2 regions of the Dickeya lacustris genome follow, and region 1 is predicted to be linked to the other one. Evidence: predicted binding sites of a transcription regulator. Region 1 holds the regulator's gene; the other holds the start of a gene.
The links. The regulator CRP, encoded in region 1, controls carbon source genes, mostly activating them, when cyclic AMP is high. The targets are predictions, from matches to a motif close to ATGTGANNNNNNTCACAT.

Region 1 (11,562 bases):
CCCAACCGTATGGCACGGGGCTATCACGCCGGGGAAACCGATGATGCCAGCTACTTCCTTGGCTGGCTCTCACACACCTTCGGCAGCGTGCCTACTGCGGCCATCGGCGTCTCTCTTGGCGGCAACATGCTGGCTTGCCTGTTGAGCCGACAGGATAGCGCTCACCGGCCTGACGTCGCGGCGATTATCTCCGCGCCGTTACAGCTCGAGCCGTGCAGCCGTCGGCTAGAGCGCGGATTCTCGCGCGTTTATCAGGGCTATTTGCTCAATTTGTTGCGCCGCAATGCCTTGCGTAAGCTTGCCGCCTACCCGAACTGCCTGCCGGTTTCCGCCGAGCGGCTGCGCAAAATACGTCATCTCAAAGAGTTCGACCAGCTCGTCACGGCACAGTTACACGGGTTTGCCGATGCCGATGATTACTACCGGCGCAGCAGCGCGCTGCCGCGACTGGCGCAGATTCGCCAGCCCTTGTTGGTGGTTCATGCCAAAGATGACCCATTCATGACCGCCGATGTCATTCCCGAACTGTCGCAATTGCCGGACAACATCCATTATTACCTGACCGAACACGGTGGCCATGTCGGTTTTGTCAGCGGCACCTGGCGTCAGCCACAATTATGGCTGGAGCAGTGCGTCCCCGACTGGCTGACGACCTATCTGGAACCCAACCGGAGCTAACACCATGATAATCCCCTGGCAGGAACTGGCGGCCCCCACGCTACAAAACCTGATTGAAGCCTTTGTGCTGCGCGAAGGCACCGATTACGGCGAGCATGAACGCTCGCTTGAGGAGAAAGTTGCCGCCGTCGAGCAGCAACTCCGTCAGGGCGAGGTAGTGCTGGTGTGGTCTGAACTGCATGAAACCGTCAATATCATGCCGCGCAACCAGCTTGGCCGCACTGAGCGCAACGCATGATGAGATGAATTGCGCCAAACGCAAATTGGCGTGGCGGCAAGCGGCAAATAGGCTAACAATGGCCGCAGACGCCTGACGGCCAGCAGGAATTCGGTTATAACGATCGGTTTATCACGATCTGGTTATCACGGCAGATAGGCGGGCCGAAGGAAACCCGTCTGGCGACAGCGGCTTTCCGATAGCGCCCGGCATCAGAACGTCCTCAATAATAACAACGCTTAATCACAACAACGGTTATCGCACCAGGATGGCCCGGTTTCGCAGCATCAATCAGCGGAGGTTTGCATGTCACATCAGCACCCGATTATCGCAGTCACCGGTTCCAGCGGCGCCGGAACCACCACCACCAGCCTGGCATTTCGCAAAATTTTCCAGCAACTTAACCTGCGCGCCGCGCTGGTAGACGGCGACAGTTATCACCGCTATACCCGACCGGAAATGGATATGGCTATCCGTAAAGCGCGCGATGTGGGTCGTCATATCAGTTATTTTGGGCCGGAAGCCAATGACTTTAGCCAACTGGAGCAGGCATTTATCGATTACGGTCGCACCGGCACCGGCCAGACCCGCAAATACCTGCACACCTATGATGAGGCCATTCCCTACCATCAGGTGCCGGGAACATTTACGCCCTGGGAGCCGATGCCGCAGCCGACCGACCTGCTGTTTTATGAGGGGCTGCATGGCGGCGTTGTTACCGCCCAGCATAACGTCGCACAGCACGTTGACCTGCTGGTGGGGGTGGTGCCTATCGTCAATCTGGAGTGGATACAAAAACTGGTGCGTGACATCAACGAGCGCGGCCATTCGCGCGAAGCGGTGATGGACTCGGTGGTGCGCTCAATGGAGGATTACATCACCTATATCACCCCGCAGTTTTCCCGCACCCATATCAACTTTCAGCGTGTCCCGACGGTTGACACCTCGAATCCGTTTGCCGCCAAAGCCATTCCCTCAATGGATGAAAGCTTTGTGGTGATTCATTTTCAGGGGCTGGACAACATGGATTACCCCTATCTGCTGGCGATGCTACAGGGGTCGTTTATTTCACACATCAATACGCTGGTGGTGCCGGGCGGCAAAATGGGGCTGGCGATGGAGCTGATTATGACACCGCTGGTGCGGCGACTGATTACGGGTAATGGCCTTGCCTGACACGGTGCGACGGCGATGAAGCCGCCGCGAGCCGGTGCGTTAACCCTGCGCTACCACTTCATGGCTGTGCGTTATCTGCACCGCTTTTTCCAGCATCAGCGCCACCGAGCAGTATTTTTCCGCTGACAGCGACACCGCGCGCTCAACGGCTTTTTCCGATAGCGCGTTGCCCGTGACGATAAAGTGCAGATTGATAGCGGTGAACAGGCGCGGCGCCTCTTCACGCCGCTCGGCGCTCAAACGCACTTCGCAATCCGTTACGTCATGGCGACCTTTTTGCAGTATGGAGACCACATCAATGGCGCTACAGCTGCCCGCTGCCATCAGCACCATTTCCATCGGGCTGGGCGCTTTATCGCCTGAATTGCCATCCATCAGCACCTGATGACCGGATGCGGACTCACCTAAAAACGTCAATCCCTCAACCCACTTCACCCGAGCCTGCATAATTTTGCCCTCAATCAACTATTTTTGAAATTTTGCACCGCTCATGTACAAAAAAGCCTGATAATCAGAGCTTAATCATGCTGAAGCGAGACAACACGAGACACTACACTCAACCTGTGTTACAAACGGAGGACGTAAACCCGTGTGTGTCGGGCTGCTGCCTGACTGCCATCGGTTTACCGGCGTCATTGATAGACCGTCTCCGTATCATCCCTGACGTCATTCCGCCAGGACGGAATTTGAATTATAACTATGTTATCACGCCGTACAGGGAACTCTGAGCCCTGTGATTTGCGCAGTGAATTACAACAGAGGATAACAGCGAATGGTTCTCGGCAAACCGCAAACAGACCCGACTCTCGAATGGTTCCTTTCTCATTGTCACATTCACAAGTACCCATCGAAGAGCACTCTGATCCATCAGGGTGAAAAAGCAGAGACGCTTTACTACATCGTAAAAGGCTCGGTTGCCGTGCTGATTAAGGATGAAGAAGGCAAGGAAATGATTCTGTCTTATCTGAATCAGGGCGATTTTATCGGCGAGCTTGGCTTGTTTGAAGATGGGCAGGAGCGCAGTGCATGGGTTCGGGCAAAAACTGCCTGTGAAGTCGCTGAAATTTCCTACAAAAAATTCCGCCAGCTTATCCAGGTTAACCCGGATATTCTGATGCGCCTCTCCTCGCAGATGGCCCGTCGCCTGCAAGTCACCTCGCAGAAAGTCGGCAATCTGGCATTTTTGGATGTCACAGGGCGTATCGCACAGACCTTACTGAATCTGGCCAAACAACCGGATGCCATGACCCACCCGGATGGTATGCAGATCAAGATTACCCGTCAGGAGATAGGCCAGATAGTCGGCTGTTCCCGTGAAACTGTCGGTCGTATCCTGAAAATGCTGGAAGACCAGAATCTTATCTCCGCTCACGGTAAAACCATCGTGGTTTACGGCACGCGCTGATCGGGCGTCAGCCCGTTTTCCATCTGAACGGGTTTTTTAATATCAGCAAGGGCGGCCAATGGCCGCCCTGCTTATTTTGCGTATCGGTGAGTGTCGCGGGCGACGCGTTACGACCAGTATTTATTGATCTCGGTGCGCAGAGCCTCAGCCGTCGCTTTACCGCTCTCAGACGCCAGCGCACGGCCAGCAATAAAGGTCTTGGCGCTAATCCCCTCAAACAGATGAATATCCTGCGGCACAATACCGCCGGTAATTGACAGCTCCAGCCCCAACTCAGACAGCGCGCGCATCCGGCCAAGATCGTCATGCGTCCAGTTGACCCCGGCGAGCTCGGCATCGCGCGAGCGGTGATAAATCGCCTGCGTAATGCCCATATCGACCCACTGACGGGCATCATCAAGGTTCCAGTTGCCATACAGTTCAATCTGGATTTCCCCGCCAAACTCATCGGCCACTTTTTTGCAGGCCGCAATAGTGGCAACGTGCGCCGCCGCTGAAACGGTTATCCAGTTCGCCCCGGCAGAGAATGCCATGCGTGCCAAAATAGCGCCGCCATCGGTGGTTTTCATATCACACACAATAATGTGTTTGGGGTGGCGCTCACGCAGCGTGCGCACCGCCGTCATGCCTTCAGCAAAGGCCAGAATGGTGCCTACCTCAATGACTTCAACAAACCCGCTGACGCGGTCAGCAATCTCAATCGCTGTTGCCAGGTCAGTCGAGTCCAGGGCGATTTGCAGCATAGGTTTAGTCATAACTGATTCCTCTCCAAGAGTGAAAATAGTGAAATCACCGGATTGCGAGCGAGCGCGGCCCGTGGCCTGATGCCACTATTTATTTCAATGGTTCTCAATACACTATTTCAGGTCGCTGGCGCAGACCGTCGATGAATAAAAGCAATAAGGTTTAAACGTAATAAAGCTTAAAAATAATAAAGCCTGGAAATAAATATTGTTTAAAAATAACTACTGTTTAAAAATAACCACCGGTTAAAAATAAATAAGCTTTAACGCTGGCCGTAATAAGCATTCGCGCCATGTTTTCTGAAATAGTGTTTATCAGAAAGCGCCTGATCGATATGAATCGTCGGATTAAGCAAGCGGGTAGACAGCGCCATCGCCGCCACCTCTTCGAGCACCAGCGCATTGTGTACTGCATCCATCGCGTTTTTCCCCCAGCAGAAGGGCGCATGCCCGGTTATCACCGCACCCGGTACGGCCAGCGGGTCGAGATCCCGGCGCTGAAACTCTTCGACAATCACCGCGCCGGTGTTTTTCTCATACTCACAGGCAATTTCCTGCTCGCTCAACGCGCGGGTGCAGGGAATATCGCCATAGAAATAGTCGGCATGGGTGGTGCCCAGCGCCGGGATGTCCAGCCCCGCCTGTGCCCAGATAGTGCCGTGGCGTGAATGGGTATGCACAATACCGCCGATACCGCTAAACGCCTGGTACAACGCCAGATGGGTGGCCGTATCGCTGGAAGGGTTAAGGTGCCCTTCCACCACACGCCCGTCCATGTCTACCACCACGATATCGTCCAGCGTCATCTGCTCATACGAGACGCCCGACGGTTTGATGGCGATAACCCCAAGCGAGCGATCAATCTGCGAAACATTGCCCCAGGTCAACGTCACCAGGCCGTGCCGGGGAAGCAACAGGTTGGCTTGCAGTACGATAGCCTTCAATTGCTGGTACATCATGATTCTCTCCTGCGCCCCTGACACGGAGCGCCTTATTACGGCTCAGGCAGGCTGTGCCAGCGCCTTATCAATTACGCTAAAGACCTCTTCGCGGCTGGTGCATACCCGCAATTTATCAAGGTTTATCCCGGTGTCGCTGTTCTCGTCTTCCAACACCTGGGTCACTTCCATCAACCCTTCCATGTGTTCATCCGAGGTGCTGCCCGCCAGCGTCACCAGCACATCCACCGGTTCATCTTCACCGTCAAATTTCACCGGCGTGGTCAATGTCACCAGCGCAAAGGCGGTGCGATTCACGCCGTTTTCCGGCCGGGCGTGCGGCATGGCGAATTGCGGCGCAATCACGATATACGGGCCCATTTTCTCGATACTGCTGATAATCGCCTCGTGATAACGCGGCTCAACAGCGCCGGACGCAATCAACATATCCGTACCCAGTTTGATGGCATCACGCCAGTCAGCGGCGCTGGCATTAAGCAATACGGAGTTATTGTCGATTAACGATTGTTTGAATTTCATGTCCTTCTCCTTAGGCCTTCCTGACGCAGCAAGGAAGGCACGCGTGATTAACCGGCAAAGTTTTTCTTGATAAGGCCTAGCAACTCATCACCGAAAGAATTTGGGTTGAGCATGTTCTGCACGCCCAGTACAAACTTGCCGTCACCGGGGCTCATTTCACCCGCCAGATGCTTCGAGGAAACGATAATGTCGGTGGTTGGCAGTTTGGTCTTGTAATCTGCCACAGCGCAGGAATCCATGATGTGCGGCACTCCCCGTTGTTCAAGGAACTTGCCTATCTTCATTTTCATCATCATCGAAGAACCCTGGCCGTTACCGCATACTGCCAGAATACGCACCACCCGAGCGTTCGCATTCGCAGCGCTCACCGGCTGGGTATCCGCATCGCGGCTGGGCATATTATCGTGGCCCGCTGTAGCTTCGCTGGCCACCGGCTGCGCCGAATCTTCCTCTGCGCGCAGCGTGCGTGATGCGAAGTACATGTAGACCAGCGCACCGGCCAGCAGTAACACAAAGAACAGCGAAGAGAACGACAGCCCCTGCATGATGGCCGGGAACACCAGCGCCCAGTCCGCCATCCCCATCCAGCCATTAAAACTGGCGCCGTTCTGGGCAAACAGGTGAATCGCCCAGGCGGAGCCCAGCACCTCAATAATCCCCATCACAAAGCAGATTTTCATCACCGCGCGCCAGCCGCCAAAGTGGTTGGCGAACACGCCGATGGTGGCATTGGAGAAGAACATCGGAATAAAACCGGGGATTATCATGATGGAGGAGTGGCACAGTAACAGGCCAAGTACGGCAAGGAACTGGCCCAGCGTCCCCCAGATAAAACCGAACACCATTGCATTCGGCGAATAGGCGTAGATAGCCGCGCAGTCAATCGCCAGCACCGCATTGGGGATCACGCGTTCGGAAATGCCTTTAAACGCTTCGGAAAGTTCGGCCACAAACATACGCACGCCCGCAACAATCACCTGAATGGCGACGGCAAAACGCAGGCCCGTTTCCACAATGTAGATAGTCCAGTGCGTCGAACCGGCCATTTTCTGTAGGTTATCCAGGCCAAAAGAGAGCAGGATGATGCCGAAAAACAGCGTCATCACGATGGCGGTCGCCGTGATGCTGTCATGAAAAATGTGTAACCACTTGGGCAGGTCGAGCTTATCGACACTCTCTTCTTTATCGCCCAGTTTGGGAGCCAGTTTGGTTGCAATCCAGGAAGCGACCTGTTGCTGGTGGCCAATTGAGAACCCCGCCCCACCCGTTACCGCCTCTGTCGGCTTAAACATAATGTTGGACGAAATCCCCCAGTACAGCGCCATGATAACCGCAGAATAGAGGATGGTTTCCCACATCGACGCGCCCATCACCACATAAAACACCGCCACCAGCCCGACCTGCTGAAACATGATGTGGCCGGTCAACATGATGGTACGAATACCGGTCAGACGCCGGAAAACCACCAGCAGGATGTTCAGGCCCAGCGCCAGCAAAACCGCGTAACCGACCCAGGAGTAGCGACTGCCCATGGTTTCCATGGTCGCCATCATGGTGGTGTAAGGGTCGATGACCGAGCCAGTAAAGATGATGATATTCTGAAATTTTATCGATAACGGGTTTAAAACCCGCGACCAGCGTGGTTGAGCCCACCTGTACCAGCATAAAACCCACAATCGTCTTGACCGTGCCTTTAATGACGGTGGTGCCATCACGCCTGAGTAGCAGATAACCAATACATGTCACCAACCCCAATAGCAGCGGGGCTTTGGTCATCACCTGGTTGTAGAAAATATAAAAAATGCTGTAGAGGGTTTCCATAACGTTGCTCCGTCCAACATAAGGACAATTACACTGCTATTGGATTGCTATTGGAGTGGCGGAGTGCATCACCACCCGTATAAATATGGGTTTTCTTGCATTCATTCTTGCTTGCATTCATGTGGTTGGCGTTGGACAGCATTGGCCATTACCTTAATAAACTCACGACATAATCATATTTCATCAAAAAATGATTTTTTGTGATGAATGTCGTGAGGCATAAAATCTCTTAAAAACCCCAAAATGATCGACAATCGTTCTCGATTGAGAATGATTTTCTCTGGCATTTAATGCAAACGATCCAGCCACGAAGACACAAAAAATCATTAAAATTAATAAAAACATAAAGATAAAAAATCACTCCCGATAGAGCCAACAGCAAATCATCGCCTGCATCACAAAACAATCATTGCAATCATTGATAATCAAAAATGACGCTGATATAGTCATTAAAAATCAAAAGCAATCATAGGCGTGCCGCAATGTGCGCCCTGTCATGTCCGATGATCCGCTGCCGGGTTCCCAGATATGTCTACCGGGTTTCCCCATCGCAGTGCGCCATCCAAACCAGAAAGGTATGTCCGATGAGCAAGATTGATGAAATCACCCGTGAGTCCTGGATCCTGAGCACGTTCCCGGAATGGGGCACCTGGTTAAACGAAGAGATTGAACAGGAAGAGGTCAAGGCAGAGACCTTCGCCATGTGGTGGCTGGGTTGCACCGGCATTTGGCTGAAGTCGGCAGGCAATACCAATATCTCCATCGATTTCTGGTGTGGCACCGGCAAAAAAACCCACGCCAACCCGTACATGAATAAACAACACCAGATGATGCGTATGGGCGGGGTGCGCAAGCTACAACCCAACCTGAGAACCTCGCCGTTTGTGCTCGACCCGTTCGGTATCAAACAGATAGACGCCGTGCTGGCGACCCACGACCATGCCGATCACATTGATGTGAACGTGGCGGCTGCCGTGCTGAAGAACTGCGGCTCACACGTAAAATTTATCGGCCCGAAAGCCTGTGTCGAGCTCTGGCAACGCTGGGGAGTGCCCGCCGAGCGCTGCGTTATCGCCCGTGTCGGCGATGAGATCCCGGTTGGCGATATCGTCATTCAGGTACTGGATGCGTTCGATCGCACCGCGCTGGTCACGCTGCCTGCTGGCGTCTCCTCCACCGACAAAAGTATCCTCGATGGCATGGACGACCGTGCGGTCAACTATCTGGTGAAAACCTCCGGCGGCAATCTCTACCACTCCGGTGATTCGCACTATTCCAACTACTACGCCAAACACGGCAACGACTACCAGATTGATGTCGCGCTGCTCTCTTATGGCGAGAACCCACGCGGTGTCACTGACAAAATGACCGCGTCTGACATTTTGCGCGCCGGTGAGTCACTCAATACTCAGGTGGTTATCCCGTTCCATCATGATATTTGGGCTAACTTCCAGAGCGACCCGCGTGAAATCGAAGTGCTGTGGAACATGAAAAAGGATCGCCTCGGCTACCAGTTCCGCCCGTTCTTCTGGCAGGTCGGCGGTAAATACACCTTCCCGACCGATAAAAACACACTGCACTACCAGCACCCGCGTGGCTTCGACGATATCTTCATCGATGAGCCCGAACTGCCCTACAAATCGTTCCTGTAAAGCCACGGTTATTCGACGTTACGGCTGCCCGGCACGGGCAGCCAGCCGCCGCACCAGGCGAACGACATCGGTTACAGCAATATCGGTTACAGCAACATCGGTAACAACAACGTCGGCCACAGCAAAATCGGTCACAAAAAGAGGCTCATCATGCGTTATCAGGCACTGGCGCTGGATCTCGATGGCACTACCCTCACCAGCCAGCACACCATTAACCCGAGCGTTAAAGCAGCCATTGAGCGCATTAAAGAGCAGGCCTGTGTGATCCTCGTCACCGGCAGGCACCACACCGCTGCCCACCCCTATCATCATGAGCTTGGCCTGACTACGCCGATAATCTGTTGTAACGGCACCTATGTATACGACTACCGCGCGCAACGCATTCTGGCGGAAAACGCCATCCCCCATGATGATGCAAAACGCTTCATGGCGCTGGCGCGTGAGCACCGGCTCAATCTGGTGATGTACCTGACTGACCGGATGGTGTACGCCGCCCACTCGCCAATCCGGTATATGGAGGCGCTCTGCGACTGGGCCGCGCGTTTTCCCGACGCCATCCGCCCGCACATCATGAAAGTCGAGAGTCTGGATGCGGCGTTGGCCGAAAGCCGCCATGTCTGGAAATTTGTAGTGGAAGGCGAGGTGGCCGAAGTCCGCGCCTTTGCTGAATTGCCGTGGGTGAAGGCGCAGTTTAGCGGCGAACAATCCTGGTCGAACCGCATTGATTTTGCCCGCCACGGCAACAACAAGGGCGCGCGCCTGAACGACTATCTCCAACAGCAGCACATCGACCCGGCACAACTCATCGCCATCGGCGATAACCATAATGACCTGTCCATGCTGCGCCTTGCCGGTCTCGGCGTCGCCATGGCTAACGCGGAAGAGGTCATCCGCCGTCAGGCCGATTGCGTGACAGAGCACAGCAACGATGGGCGCGGCATTCTCGATATTCTGCAACATCACTTTCCCGTCTGACTCAGGAGGCACCATGCACAACTTTGACAAACCCTTTCGCCTTGGGCTGTATGAGAAGGCGCTGCCCGCCACGCTGACGTGGGAAGAAAAAATTCTGGCCGCCAAAGAGCTAGGCTTTGATTTTATTGAAATGTCAGTAGGATGAGTCCGATGAAAAATTGCAGCGTCTGGCCTGGAGCGATGCGGAAATCTATCAACTGCGCCATTTGTGCGAACAACACAACTTCCCGTTGCAATCCCTGTGCCTGAGCGCCCACCGCCGCTTTCCGTTTGGCTCACACGACCCGGCGATACGCCAGCAGGCGCACGACATCATGGCACAGGCTATCAATCTGGCTTACAAACTGGGTATCCGCTGCATTCAGCTCGCCGGTTATGATGTCTATTACGAAACGCCCTCCAGCGAAACGCATCTGCATTTTATCGACGGCATGAAAGCCGCTACCCGCATGGCAGAGCGCGCAGGCATCATGCTGGGCGTCGAAATCATGGATACGCCCTACCTCAACTCACTGAGTAAATTTGAGGTACTGAAAAAAGCCATTCCCTCGCCTTACTTTATGGCCTACCCGGACGTGGGCAATATCACCGGCTGGAACTACGACACCTGCACCGAGCTCAAACTCAGTTGCGATCATATTGTGCAGATTCACCTAAAAGACACGCGCAAAGTCTCGGCCAGCAGTCAGGGCCAATTCCGCGATCTGGTGATTGGCGAAGGCGAAGTCGATTTCCGCGCCATCTTCCAGACGCTGGCAGATATCGGCTACAACGGCCCGCTGGTGCTGGAGATGTGGGCCAATGATGCGCAGTGGGCGCAAAACCTGACGCTGGCCCGCTCGCGCCTGGCCGATATAGGCCGTCAGGTCGGGCTGGCGCTGGCCTGATGCCGCGTTATCAAAAGATATATCATCAAAAAATATGCCATTAAAAGAATCGCTGTCATTCATACGCATGCGGGATATAATCATAAAAAAATCAGATTCAATCACCATCAGGCACGATATGACAGAAGCTCAACGCCACAGCGCCATTCTGGAACTGCTCAATCAACGACGTCACCTGTCGGTGACGGGCATCATGCAGGCCTTTGATATTTCGCCTGCCACCGCCCGCCGGGATATCAATAAACTCAATGATTCCGGTAAGTTGCGTAAAGTCCGCAACGGGGCGGAGGCGCTGGCGCAAGCCAAAAGCCAATGGTCGCCGCTCAACAGCCATGAGAGCGTGACTCACGGTGAGTTTGCCAATCACGGGGAAAAAATGCGCATCGCCCAGGCGGCGGCGGCGCTGATTAAACCCGGCGAAAGCGCTGTCATCAACTGCGGCTCCACCGCATTTGTGTTAGGGCAGGAGATTTGCGGGCAAGATGTGCAGGTCATCACCAACTATTTCCCGCTGGCGAACTACCTGATTG
Region 2 (11,562 bases), 1.9 Mb from region 1:
TGCACTAACAGTTTATAGAAGTAAGGAACCGGCTCGCTCAGGGTCACTTCGAGGGTGTTGTCATCAATTGCTTTCACACCGAGCGTATCCGGTGTTTTTTTACCGGCGACAACATCATCAATATTCAGGATATGGCCGAATTGCAGGTAGCTTGCATAAGGGGATGCCGTTTTCGGATCAGACACACGCTGCCAACTGTAAACGAAGTCCTTGGCAGTGACCGGATCGCCGTTGGACCATTTGGCATTTTTACGCAAATGGAATGTCCAGACTTTAAAGTCTTTATTATCCCAGCTTTCAGCCACACCAGGCGCCGGATGGCCGTCCGGGCTGATAACTAACAAACCTTCGAGCAGGTCACGAGAAATATTGGACTCGGGCACGCCTTCAATTTTATGCGGGTCTAACGAGGCCACTTCTGAGCCATTGTTGCGAACCAGCTCTTGTTTTTCTGCCAACTGAACACCGGCCGGTACGTTTGCAGACCAGGCGGAAACACTGGCTGACGCTGTGATAGCAGCGAGAATACTGATAGCCAGTCTTTTTTTAATTGTGTTGTTTACCATTATTTACCTTGCTCCTGTTTTACTGTTATCGCACCCAGTCAGGCACATAACTTTATTCGTACGCGTCAAACGAACAGACACCCTCGCCACCAGAGGAACGGTTCTGGCGATGTCGGTCGATGAATCGCGGCAAAACGGTTTATGCAGGGAACCTACTGTCTATATTCGAAAAACCGACATATCAAGCAGGTTCATGCCTATGTGCTGAGGAGATCTACTGAGCTCAAAACTCACCGCAGATAAAACCCACACATTCAGGCAACCCAAAAACCGCCGTTGTCCTGTCCCGGACCCGGCAGCTTTAGCCATTTCCTCTCCTCCCTGATGCCACGTTATTTCATTCTGCAACTATCTGAATAAGCTTCTAATAAATTTAACTTATCCATAACAGCGAGAGAAAATAACGTGATGCCGAACGTATCAGAAGAATCCGGCTTCGCCAATAGATTTTATAGCCTGTTACTTAAATTTCTTTTCCCGCCCATAACACCAGAAAATAACCATAATAAAAAGATGGATATAAAAACATCGCTAACGGGTTCTTTCGTGGTCAAATCGCCATATGACAGAGAATTGTCCAATAGGATACGAGTATGGAAGAATTAACCGTAACCACGCCCAATAAGCACGCGATAAAACACTTCTTAGGCAAAGTGATGATTTTGTCATCATCAATGCCCGTGGTGTGAATAAATTCACAGCGTCTCCGCTAATGGCGCTTATCAATCCTGGGCAATTAGACACTGCCACCGCATTAGCTTATCTAAGGCATAAATAGAACAATAAAAAAAAGTTATACCAAACGACAAACATAAATAATTCTCACTGATGCCGCGTATGCCCATCTCGCATAACAGCATCAGAAGAATAGCAGGCAGGGATAAAAAGAAGTGTAGTCAGCCTCGCCGTTACATCAAGCCAGGGAACAACGTGCGGATGCCATTGACAATAAATTCGATCCCAAGCGACATCAGCAATAACCCCATGATACGGGTTACAACGTTGATTCCCGTCTGCCCGAGCAATCGAACCAGGGCTGGCGCAATACGAAACAGCAGCCAGCAGCAAAACGCAAACACCGCAATAGCCGCAGACAATCCCAGTAAATTCTGCCAGCCGTGATAGCGTGAACTCCACACAATGGTTGAGCTGATAGCCCCTGGCCCTGCCATCAGTGGCAGCGCTAATGGCACCACACCGATACTCTCGCGATTTGCGGTCTCCGTTTTTTCCTGCTTATTCTGTTTATCCTCACCCAATTTGCCGCTTATCATCGACATCGCGATGGTCACAATCAAAATGCCGCCAGCAATACGAAAGGAGTCGATGGAAATACCAAATAGCCGCAGGATACTGTCGCCAAGAAACAGGGCGACCCACAAAATAATCACGACCGATAGATTGGCCGTCAGATTGGTTTTCGCCCTCCCCTCATTCCCCTGGTAATTCGTCATGCTAATGAAAATGGGCAAAATACCGACCGGGTTTATCAGCGCAAATAATCCGACAAAAAACTTAATGTAACCGGACAAATCAAGAACGGGTTGAATCACATATCCCCCTAAAATTATGGTCAACCGATGTCAGCGACCGATGCCTGATACTTTCCTTGTTAACGTGACACGGGTTTTCCCTACCAATACATCGGTATCGCGCTTCACAGCATGCCGAACCGCGATGACAGTGCCATGACCGGCAATCGTGCGGTTATCAGCACATGCGTTATCGACACATTAATCGTGCTGCTATCGACAATAGTGCAGTTATCGACACATTCTCGTCGCGCTTCGCCACTAATTGGTGATTTATTTGTTACAAATGAATAAAACTCGGTAGATATCATCACCAATAGCGATGCTGAATGGAGTCAGCATTGAGTTTTATAGAGGCTGATCACAAAAAAAGCCTCAGCAAAGGCGTATTCTGCGGACATATCAGGAAAGACAGCGAACTGGCAAGGTTTTGTTATTAAAAATAGGTTATCAGGCCATTGAGAAACTAAAGTTTCCGATTTTAGCGTCTGATCTTCATTAAACCGAGCCTTTTGAGTCAATGGAAATTAAGCAGGCAGGCCAACAATGCCACTGCCATCAAATGGACAGCCGTTATCTATACTGTCTATTCACCGGACTGACCATTGACTGAAAAAGCTTAACATTACAGGAGAGCATTATGGCCGTAACAAACGTTGCTGAACTTAACGCTTTGGTCGCGCGCGTTAAAAAAGCGCAGCAAGAATTTGCCAATTTTAATCAGGAACAAGTCGATCGCATCTTCCGCGCCGCCGCACTGGCCGCAGCAGATGCCCGCATTCCATTGGCGAAAATGGCCGTGGCCGAGTCCGGCATGGGGATCATCGAAGACAAAGTCATCAAAAATCACTTTGCTTCTGAATACATCTATAACGCATACAAAGATGAGCAGACCTGCGGTGTCCTGTCCGTTGATGATACCTTCGGCACCATCACTATCGCGGAACCGATTGGTATTATCTGTGGCATCGTGCCGACCACCAACCCAACCTCAACCGCTATCTTCAAGGCACTGATCAGCCTGAAAACCCGTAATGGCATCATTTTCTCCCCCCACCCGCGTGCGAAAAATGCCACCAACAAAGCAGCGGATATCGTATTGCAGGCCGCGATTGCCGCTGGTGCGCCAAAAGACATTATCGGCTGGATTGATGAGCCTTCTGTTGAGCTCTCTAACCAATTAATGCACCACCCTGACATCAACCTGATTCTGGCAACAGGCGGGCCAGGCATGGTGAAAGCCGCGTACAGTTCTGGGAAACCGGCTATTGGCGTTGGTGCGGGCAACACACCGGTCGTGGTAGATGAAACGGCAGATATTAAACGCGCGGTCGCATCCATTTTGATGTCTAAAACCTTCGATAACGGCGTTATCTGTGCATCAGAACAGTCTGTTATCGTTGTTGATGAAATTTATGATGCAGTACGCGAGCGTTTCTCCACACATGGCGGCTACCTGCTGAAAGGAAAAGAGCTTCAGGCGGTTCAGTCCATCATTCTGAAAAATGGCGCGTTGAATGCCGCGATTGTGGGGCAACCCGCGATTAAGATTGCAGAGATGGCGGGCATTCATGTTCCTGCCAGCACCAAAGTGCTCATTGGTGAAGTCGTTAATGCCGATGAGTCAGAGCCTTTCGCTCATGAAAAACTCTCGCCAACGCTTGCGATGTATCGGGCCAAAGATTTTGAAGATGCGGTCAGCAAAGCCGAGAAATTGGTTGCCATGGGCGGCATTGGCCACACCTCTTGTTTGTACACCGACCAGGATAACCAGCCGCACCGCGTCAACCATTTCGGCGACAAGATGAAGACTGCGCGCATCCTTATCAACACCCCGGCGTCTCAGGGCGGGATCGGCGATTTGTACAACTTTAAACTGGCGCCGTCACTGACACTGGGTTGCGGATCATGGGGAGGCAACTCTATCTCCGAAAACGTAGGGCCTAAACATCTGATCAACCGCAAAACTGTGGCTAAACGAGCAGAAAACATGCTGTGGCACAAACTTCCGAAATCCATCTATTTCCGTCGTGGTTCACTGCCCATCGCGCTGGATGAAGTGGCAACCGACGGTGCAAAACGCGCCTTTATCGTTACAGACCGGTTCCTGTTTAACAATGGCTATGTTGACCAGATCACCTCCGTGCTGAAACAACACGGCCTGGACACCGACGTCTTCTTTGAAGTCGAAGCCGACCCGACGCTCAGTATTGTGCGCAAGGGTGCAGAGCAGATGAATGCCTTCAAGCCGGATGTCATCATCGCATTGGGTGGCGGTTCACCGATGGATGCCGCGAAGATCATGTGGGTTATGTATGAGCACCCTGATACCCACTTCGAAGAACTGGCGTTACGCTTTATGGATATCCGTAAACGTATTCATAAATTCCCGAAAATGGGCGTGAAAGCGAAGCTTATCGCGGTGACGACAACGTCAGGAACCGGCTCTGAAGTCACGCCATTTGCCGTTGTTACCGATGATGCTACCGGGCAGAAATATCCGCTGGCAGACTATGCTCTGACCCCAGATATGGCGATTGTCGATGCCAATCTGGTCATGAATATGCCCAAGTCCTTGTGCGCCTTTGGCGGCCTGGATGCGGTCACTCACGCGCTGGAAGCCTATGTTTCCGTGCTGGCGAACGAATACTCTGATGGTCAGGCGCTTCAGGCATTGAAGCTGCTAAAAGAGAATTTGCCGACCAGTTATCGTGAAGGCGCTAAAAACCCGGTAGCCCGTGAGCGCGTTCACAATGCCGCTACCATTGCCGGTATTGCCTTTGCCAACGCCTTCCTTGGGGTGTGTCACTCCATGGCGCATAAATTAGGCTCTGAGTTCCATATACCTCATGGGCTAGCGAATGCGTTACTCATCAGCAACGTTATCCGTTACAACGCTAATGATAACCCAACCAAGCAAACAGCGTTCAGCCAGTATGATCGCCCACAGGCTCGCCGTCGTTACGCAGAAGTGGCCGACCATTTGGGTCTGGGCGCACCGGGCGATCGCACCGCGCAGAAAATTGAAAAACTGCTGGCGTGGCTTGACGAGATTAAGAAAGATTTGGGCATTCCGGCGTCTATCCGCGAAGCCGGTGTTCAGGAAGCTGACTTCCTCGCACGTGTGGATAAGCTGTCTGAAGATGCCTTTGACGACCAGTGCACCGGTGCTAACCCACGTTATCCATTGATTGCCGAACTCAAACAAATCCTGTTGGATTCGTTCTATGGCCGCCCATTTGTAGAGCACCCGGTCAGTGAGGCAAAAACGGATGCGGCTGTAACCAGCGCGCCGGTGAAAAGTGAGAAAAAAGAAAAGAAAGCCGTTAATTAATAACCGCTAATTGAGACAACACGCCAAAAGCCCGGTGGTTCACACCGGGCTTTTTTTATTCCCTCAGGGCACGCGATTTCACATCGATGATGTGAAAACCTTCCTGGCCAACGACTCCGCGTATGCGTTTCATGCCATCATCATCCGAGAAAATAGCGGTATCTCACCCCTGCATCCTTACAACATTTCCAGATACCGCAAGACGCTCTAAAACCTACGACAACCACGTTTTCTCACCGCACCCTGCCCCAGTACAGCCGGGGCAGGAAAATGCCTAACAACACGTTTTGGGCTGTGCTCCTGGGCATGCGATAACGCGGGCCTTTCCGCTGCGTTCAGGCACCCATCACTTACTTCGCACCATAACTAATAAGCGATAGTAAATATTCAACGAATATCGGCCCAGCCACTCTTTAGCAAATAAATCACCCAATAAAACGCCCATCAGTCATCACCACGGATTAACCATCATGGGGCAGTTTCCCTGCTGACTGTTGCCAAACACAAAAATCATGTCAGGTCATAGATAAATTATTCTGATTCTGTACGGGTCAAACCGAGCGCAAGTTTATAATGCTTACGACACACCGAAACATAACGTTCATTACCACCAATAACGACCTGCTCACCTTCAATCATCGGCTTACCATGCGCATCGACGCGTAAAACGTGATTAGCCTTTCGACCGCAATGACACACTGTTTTCAACTCAACCAGTTTATCCGCCCAGGCTAATAAATAATGACTGCCACTAAACAATTCCCCCTGGAAATCGGTTCGCAGACCATAGCACAATACTGGAATGTCTAATTGATCGACAACGTCACATAATGCGCTCACCTGCTCACGAGTCAGAAACTGACTTTCATCAATTAACACGCAATGAATAGTTTGCTTGCGATGCGCTTGCTCCAGTTCAAGAAATAAATCAGTGTGTTCATTAAACAATAAAGCAGGTGATGACAAACCAATTCGAGAACTAACAACGCCAGTACACCCGGTTCGGTTATCTATTTCAGCCGTGAATACTACCGTCTTCATCCCTCGCTCCTGATAGTTATATGAAGACTGTAGTAATGCGGTGGATTTCCCTGCATTCATCGCAGAATAATAAAAGTAAAGCTGTGCCATAGCGCCTCATCGACGGCTTTTGCCGACCCGTTATCATTAAATTTATTGTAACATAGCGAGATAAGGTGACGAAGATTAAACGCTGAAGATGCTGTGGACATTTCATATCATGAAACACTTTATGACGTTACTATATAAAAAATCACCACGCCCTTTGCAGACAACGGCAGTAACGTTCAAGCGTGATTATTTGTTTGACGGTATGTGCTAAGAGAATGTATTAGCAGCCTTGTTCAAATCTTATATTGGTTCGACGTTAGCCTGCGCCCTTTTAATTTGCGAAATTTTAACAACCTGACAATTTTCCCTATTGCAGAAAATAAAACCGCACTCTATTATCTCTATACTGTGACCGATTATATTTATTCTGAGATTAATACAATGAGCGAAGCACTTAAGATTCTAAACAACATCCGTACTCTGCGCGCCCAGGCAAGAGAATGCACCCTGGAAACGCTGGAAGAAATGCTGGAAAAACTGGAAGTCGTGGTGAATGAACGCCGCGAAGAAGAAAGCCAGGCACAGGCGGAAATCGAAGAGCGCACGCGTAAATTACAGCAATACCGCGATATGTTAATTGCTGACGGTATTGACCCTAACGAACTGCTGCAGTCCGTTGGCTCAAGCAAAGTTGTGGGTAAAGCGAAACGTGCCGCTCGCCCTGCGAAATATCAATACACTGACGAAAACGGCGAAGTCAAAACGTGGACCGGCCAAGGCCGCACCCCTGCCGTTATCAAGAAAGCAATTGATGAACAGGGTAAAACGCTGGACGATTTCCTGCTCTAATATCCGCTTAGTGATACATAAAAAAACACCCCTTGAAGGGGTGTTTTTTTATCTTTATCAGTTGTCAGAGACATACCAGATAAAAATATTCCCCATGCTTATTCATCAATGATGGTAAGCACAGGGAAATCAATTAATGAGCGTCTTGCTCCACAGCTTGTTTCAGCCACTGAGTAAAATCACCGCCTAATGCGTCATGACGAAGACCGTATTCCACAAATGCAGCCATATACCCCAGTTTATTACCACAATCGTGACTGATGCCTTTCAAGTGATATGCTTCAACGGTCTGCGTATCCATTAGCATCGCAATCGCATCCGTTAACTGAATTTCATTTCCTGCACCCGGCTGCGTTTTCTTCAGCAGTTCCCAGATTTCAGCCGATAACACATAACGACCAACGACAGCCAAATTAGACGGCGCTTCAGACGCTTTGGGTTTTTCAACCACACCAACCATTGGCGCACTGTCGCCCGGTTTTAATTCAACGCCTTTGCAATCCACAACGCCATAACTGCTGACATTTTCAACCGGCTCAACCATTATCTGACTATGGCCCGTGCCATAAAAACGCTGCAACATCTCGCTTAAATTGTCTTTCTTCAGATCTGATTCATATTCATCAATAATGACGTCCGGCAAAATAACCGCAACCGGTTCATCACCGACTAATGGATGCGCACACAGCACCGCATGGCCTAATCCTTTTGCCAGCCCTTGGCGCACCTGCATAATCGTCACATGCTCAGGACAAATAGCCTGCACTTCTTTCAATAACTGGCGCTGAACGCGTTTTTCCAGCATCGCTTCCAGTTCGAAACTGGTATCAAAATGGTTTTCAATAGAATTTTTAGAGGAGTGTGTAACTAAAATAATCTCATTGATACCCGCAGCAATACATTCATTCACCACATATTGAATGAGCGGCTTATCAACCAACGGCAGCATTTCTTTAGGAATAGCTTTAGTAGCCGGCAACATGCGAGTTCCCAATCCAGCAACCGGGATAACCGCTTTTTTTACTTTTTTATTAACAGTTGACATAAACAACCTCGTATATATCGTTCAAATAATGAGCTTTATTTGTCCGGTGCATAAAACGGCGAAAGTATATCAGGTTCAATACAAGATGCGCGCCCAATCTGAAAAGCAGGTTTAGAACCATCGGCTACATACTAGGGAATAAAAAATAATAACGATAGCGCTCTCCAACCGGAAATAGGAGAAACAGCCCGCTATCGGATTAGTCTGTAGAAAGCATCAGCCTTAAGCGGCCGCCTTGACCCCAAACCAGGCACTCCCACGCCCCACACTGCTCGCTAAGTTGATTAAGATAAGCGGTTTCCATCGTGCCTAGCGGTACACCACTGTTGAGCTCCACATGCTGACCATGTGTCATGAGCGTCGCATTCAGCCCTGCGGACATCAGAATAAGCCGTTTCAGCTCACGATGATAATACCCTACCAGCAGCGGGAAACGCCCCTGAAGATTGGCCCGCCGTAGCAACTGATTGACTTGGTTAAGCAGCACCGGCAATTCAGGCAAACGCTGTTGCTGATGCACTAAATGCTCCTGCAACAAGCTATTAAACAGCGAACGTAACAACAGGGCAGCCAGTACACCGTGGTTATTACTGGCCTGTGTCACATCAAGGCAATAAAACGCCAGTTCATCATCCGAAAGCGCTGCACTGTCTAGCACCAGGCCGGGCTTATCCGCAGCAGTAAGCTGGCGGTAATTGAGGCGACACTGCGCGAGCGTCTGTTGAACCGGAGGCTGTAGCTGGGCAAGCAGTGTCAGCGCGGCGCCAGGAGTCCGATTCAACGCGTCCAGATCTTGCATGAGTTGCTCAACTTCATCGGCTACCGAAGCAAACATCGTTGGATACAGGCAAGCCATGATAGATTCTCGCAAGCGGGAGTAATCATGAATCGGTTTAAGCAGCACATCCTGCACACCAAGACGCAATATTCTCGCAATATCAGCCAGTTGATTTGTTGCAGACACCACGAGCACCGGGGTGATGGCATCCTGCAAACGTAATCGCTCGACAAACTCAAACCCGCCCATCATCGGCATATTCAGATCGCAGATGATCAAATCCGGTGGCCGCTGGGCCATTCTCGCCAGCCCCTCTTTGCCGTTATCCGCCTCACAGATGGTTGCCCCCAGCGACACCAGATAACCGGTCAGCACGGAACGGAAAACAGCGTCATCCTCAACAATCAAAATATGTTTTTCCGCCAGTGGCTTCGCCATTAGTGACCCCTTGTCCGGCTTTTCGTCATGTGTTGACGTATGCAAAATAAACAACCACGCTATACACCTCTATTGATCTGCGCCATCAAGAGATCGTGTTGTTTCTCAACGGCTAACCTGCCTGCGCTTATGGCTTCACGCGCGCGATGAAAATCCAGCGTCGCAATTTGCGGGCAATAAGGCTGAATCAATACATCGGGAGGATCGCCTGCCATACGACTCATCTTCAAGCGATTCTCCAATATTTGTATGGAGGTGCTCATTATCTCCATCGCAGTTGGTGCGACGCTGGCTGGTTGAAAATGGTGAGACAAACGTTCTCTGATGCGTCGCCGCCAGCCATGAGACGACAGCAGGCTCTCTGGCGGAGGTAACGGTTTGGCGGATAACAAGTCATGATGTTGCAAACTGGCATCGTGCTGTAAATCTACCGCAATAACAATATCTGCTCCCATTGCCCGTGTCAGCGACACCGGTACAGGATTCACCACCGCACCATCAACCAGCCAATAACCATCAAATTCAACGGGTGCAAACAAACCGGGCATGCTGCATGAAGCACGAATAGCCAGATGCAAATCACCTTGCGTCAACCACAGTTCACGGCCGGTACTCAGATTGGTTGCGACAGCCCCATACTTGATAGCACACTCTTCAATATGTTGCGTACGTAGCAAATGCTTTACATGATTAAAAATACGATCTCCGCGCAGTAGCCCTCCCCGACGCCAGGAAAAATCCATCAGTCGGATGACATCCCAATAGCTAAATCCATTAACCCAGCGGGTCATGCTCTCTAACCGGTGCGTCGCGTAAGCCGCCCCCACTAACGCACCCACGGAGCACCCCGCTACGATATCAGGCACAATACCGCGCTCCGCCAGCGCATTCAGCACGCCGATATGCGCCCATCCTTTGGCTGCGCCGGAGCCTAATGCCAGACCGATTCTCATCTTCCGCATTTGCTCACCCCCTGTTCTTTACATTCTAGGCCCGCCTGACGCTTTTGCACTCAGGCCGTGCAGTTATTGCGACATCTCAACGCGATTAGGTAACATAACGCACCTTTTATCGATGGCGCTCCGGGCCATTATCCCTATTTGCTCGTTTTACAGGAGAGATTGTGTCCGAATATTGCCCATGCGGTAGCGGCCAGCCTTACACTTCGTGCTGCCAACCCTATCTGCGTCGTGACATTAACGCCGCATGCCCGGATCTACTGATGCGTTCACGTTACACGGCTTACGTCTTGCAGGATGTAGACTACCTGATAGGCACCTGGCACCCGAATTGCCATGCAGAAAACTGGCGCGATGAGATAGCCGCAAGCTGTACCGAGACACATTGGCTTGGCCTGAATGTTCTGGCTGTCACGCCAGGGAAAACGGCGGATGAAGGTTATGTAGAATTCGCCGCCAGTTATCACAATGCGTCATCACCGGCACAGCCTGTGTTGATGAGAGAGCGTTCACGCTTCCTTCGTCATCACGATCGCTGGTACTATGTGGACGGCGTTCACCTGCAAACCGGCAGGAATGATGCTTGTCCCTGTGGTTCCGGCAAAAAATACAAAAAATGCTGCGGACACTAGCACCCTAACAATGAACGCGGCGCTCACTTCGCCGCGTTACGGCAACATCTGATTTATGTTTTGGACAGGATCCCAAACCCCATGCAATCCCAGACTATCCAACGAAAAATTTTACGGACAATCTGCCCTGACGCTAAAGGGCTTATCGCCAAGATAACCAACATTTGCTACAAGCACGAATTGAACATTGTTCAAAATTCCGAATACGTTGATCACCGCACCGGGCGCTTTTTTATGCGCAACAGAGTTGGAAGGTATCTTTAACGACACCACTCTGCTGGCCGATCTGGATGGTGCGTTGCCGGAAGGTGCGATACGAGAACTGAGCAGCGCCGGACGGCGGCGAGTGGTCATTCTG

Region 2: a site for CRP is predicted at 2,268-2,285, ahead of O1Q98_RS02100 (YchE family NAAT transporter). Genes of this name have one in related genera too.

What each region holds. Positions count from the first base shown of each region.
Region 1 is NZ_CP114280.1:2,965,618-2,977,179, reverse strand. It holds gene O1Q98_RS13470 (hydrolase) at 1-678, shown strand, start outside; gene O1Q98_RS13465 (YheU family protein) at 683-916, shown strand; gene O1Q98_RS13460 (phosphoribulokinase) at 1,202-2,071, shown strand; gene O1Q98_RS13455 (OsmC family protein) at 2,111-2,518, opposite strand; gene crp (cAMP-activated global transcriptional regulator CRP) at 2,844-3,476, shown strand; gene O1Q98_RS13445 (3-keto-L-gulonate-6-phosphate decarboxylase UlaD) at 3,584-4,231, opposite strand; gene O1Q98_RS13440 (L-ribulose-5-phosphate 4-epimerase) at 4,483-5,175, opposite strand; gene O1Q98_RS13435 (PTS sugar transporter subunit IIA) at 5,221-5,697, opposite strand; partial or broken gene O1Q98_RS13430 (PTS ascorbate-specific subunit IIBC) at 5,745-7,518, opposite strand; gene ulaG (L-ascorbate 6-phosphate lactonase) at 8,103-9,170, shown strand; gene O1Q98_RS13420 (Cof-type HAD-IIB family hydrolase) at 9,321-10,145, shown strand; gene O1Q98_RS13415 (hypothetical protein) at 10,159-10,290, shown strand; gene O1Q98_RS13410 (L-ribulose-5-phosphate 3-epimerase) at 10,304-11,032, shown strand; gene ulaR (HTH-type transcriptional regulator UlaR) at 11,151-11,562, shown strand, end outside.
Region 2 is NZ_CP114280.1:464,654-476,215, forward strand. It holds gene oppA (oligopeptide ABC transporter substrate-binding protein OppA) at 1-566, opposite strand, end outside; gene O1Q98_RS02100 (YchE family NAAT transporter) at 1,475-2,119, opposite strand; gene adhE (bifunctional acetaldehyde-CoA/alcohol dehydrogenase) at 2,739-5,432, shown strand; gene O1Q98_RS02110 (thymidine kinase) at 5,964-6,563, opposite strand; gene hns (histone-like nucleoid-structuring protein H-NS) at 6,945-7,352, shown strand; gene galU (UTP--glucose-1-phosphate uridylyltransferase GalU) at 7,486-8,397, opposite strand; gene rssB (two-component system response regulator RssB) at 8,597-9,613, opposite strand; gene rssA (patatin-like phospholipase RssA) at 9,673-10,575, opposite strand; gene O1Q98_RS02135 (YchJ family protein) at 10,737-11,204, shown strand; partial or broken gene purU (formyltetrahydrofolate deformylase) at 11,286-11,562, shown strand, end outside.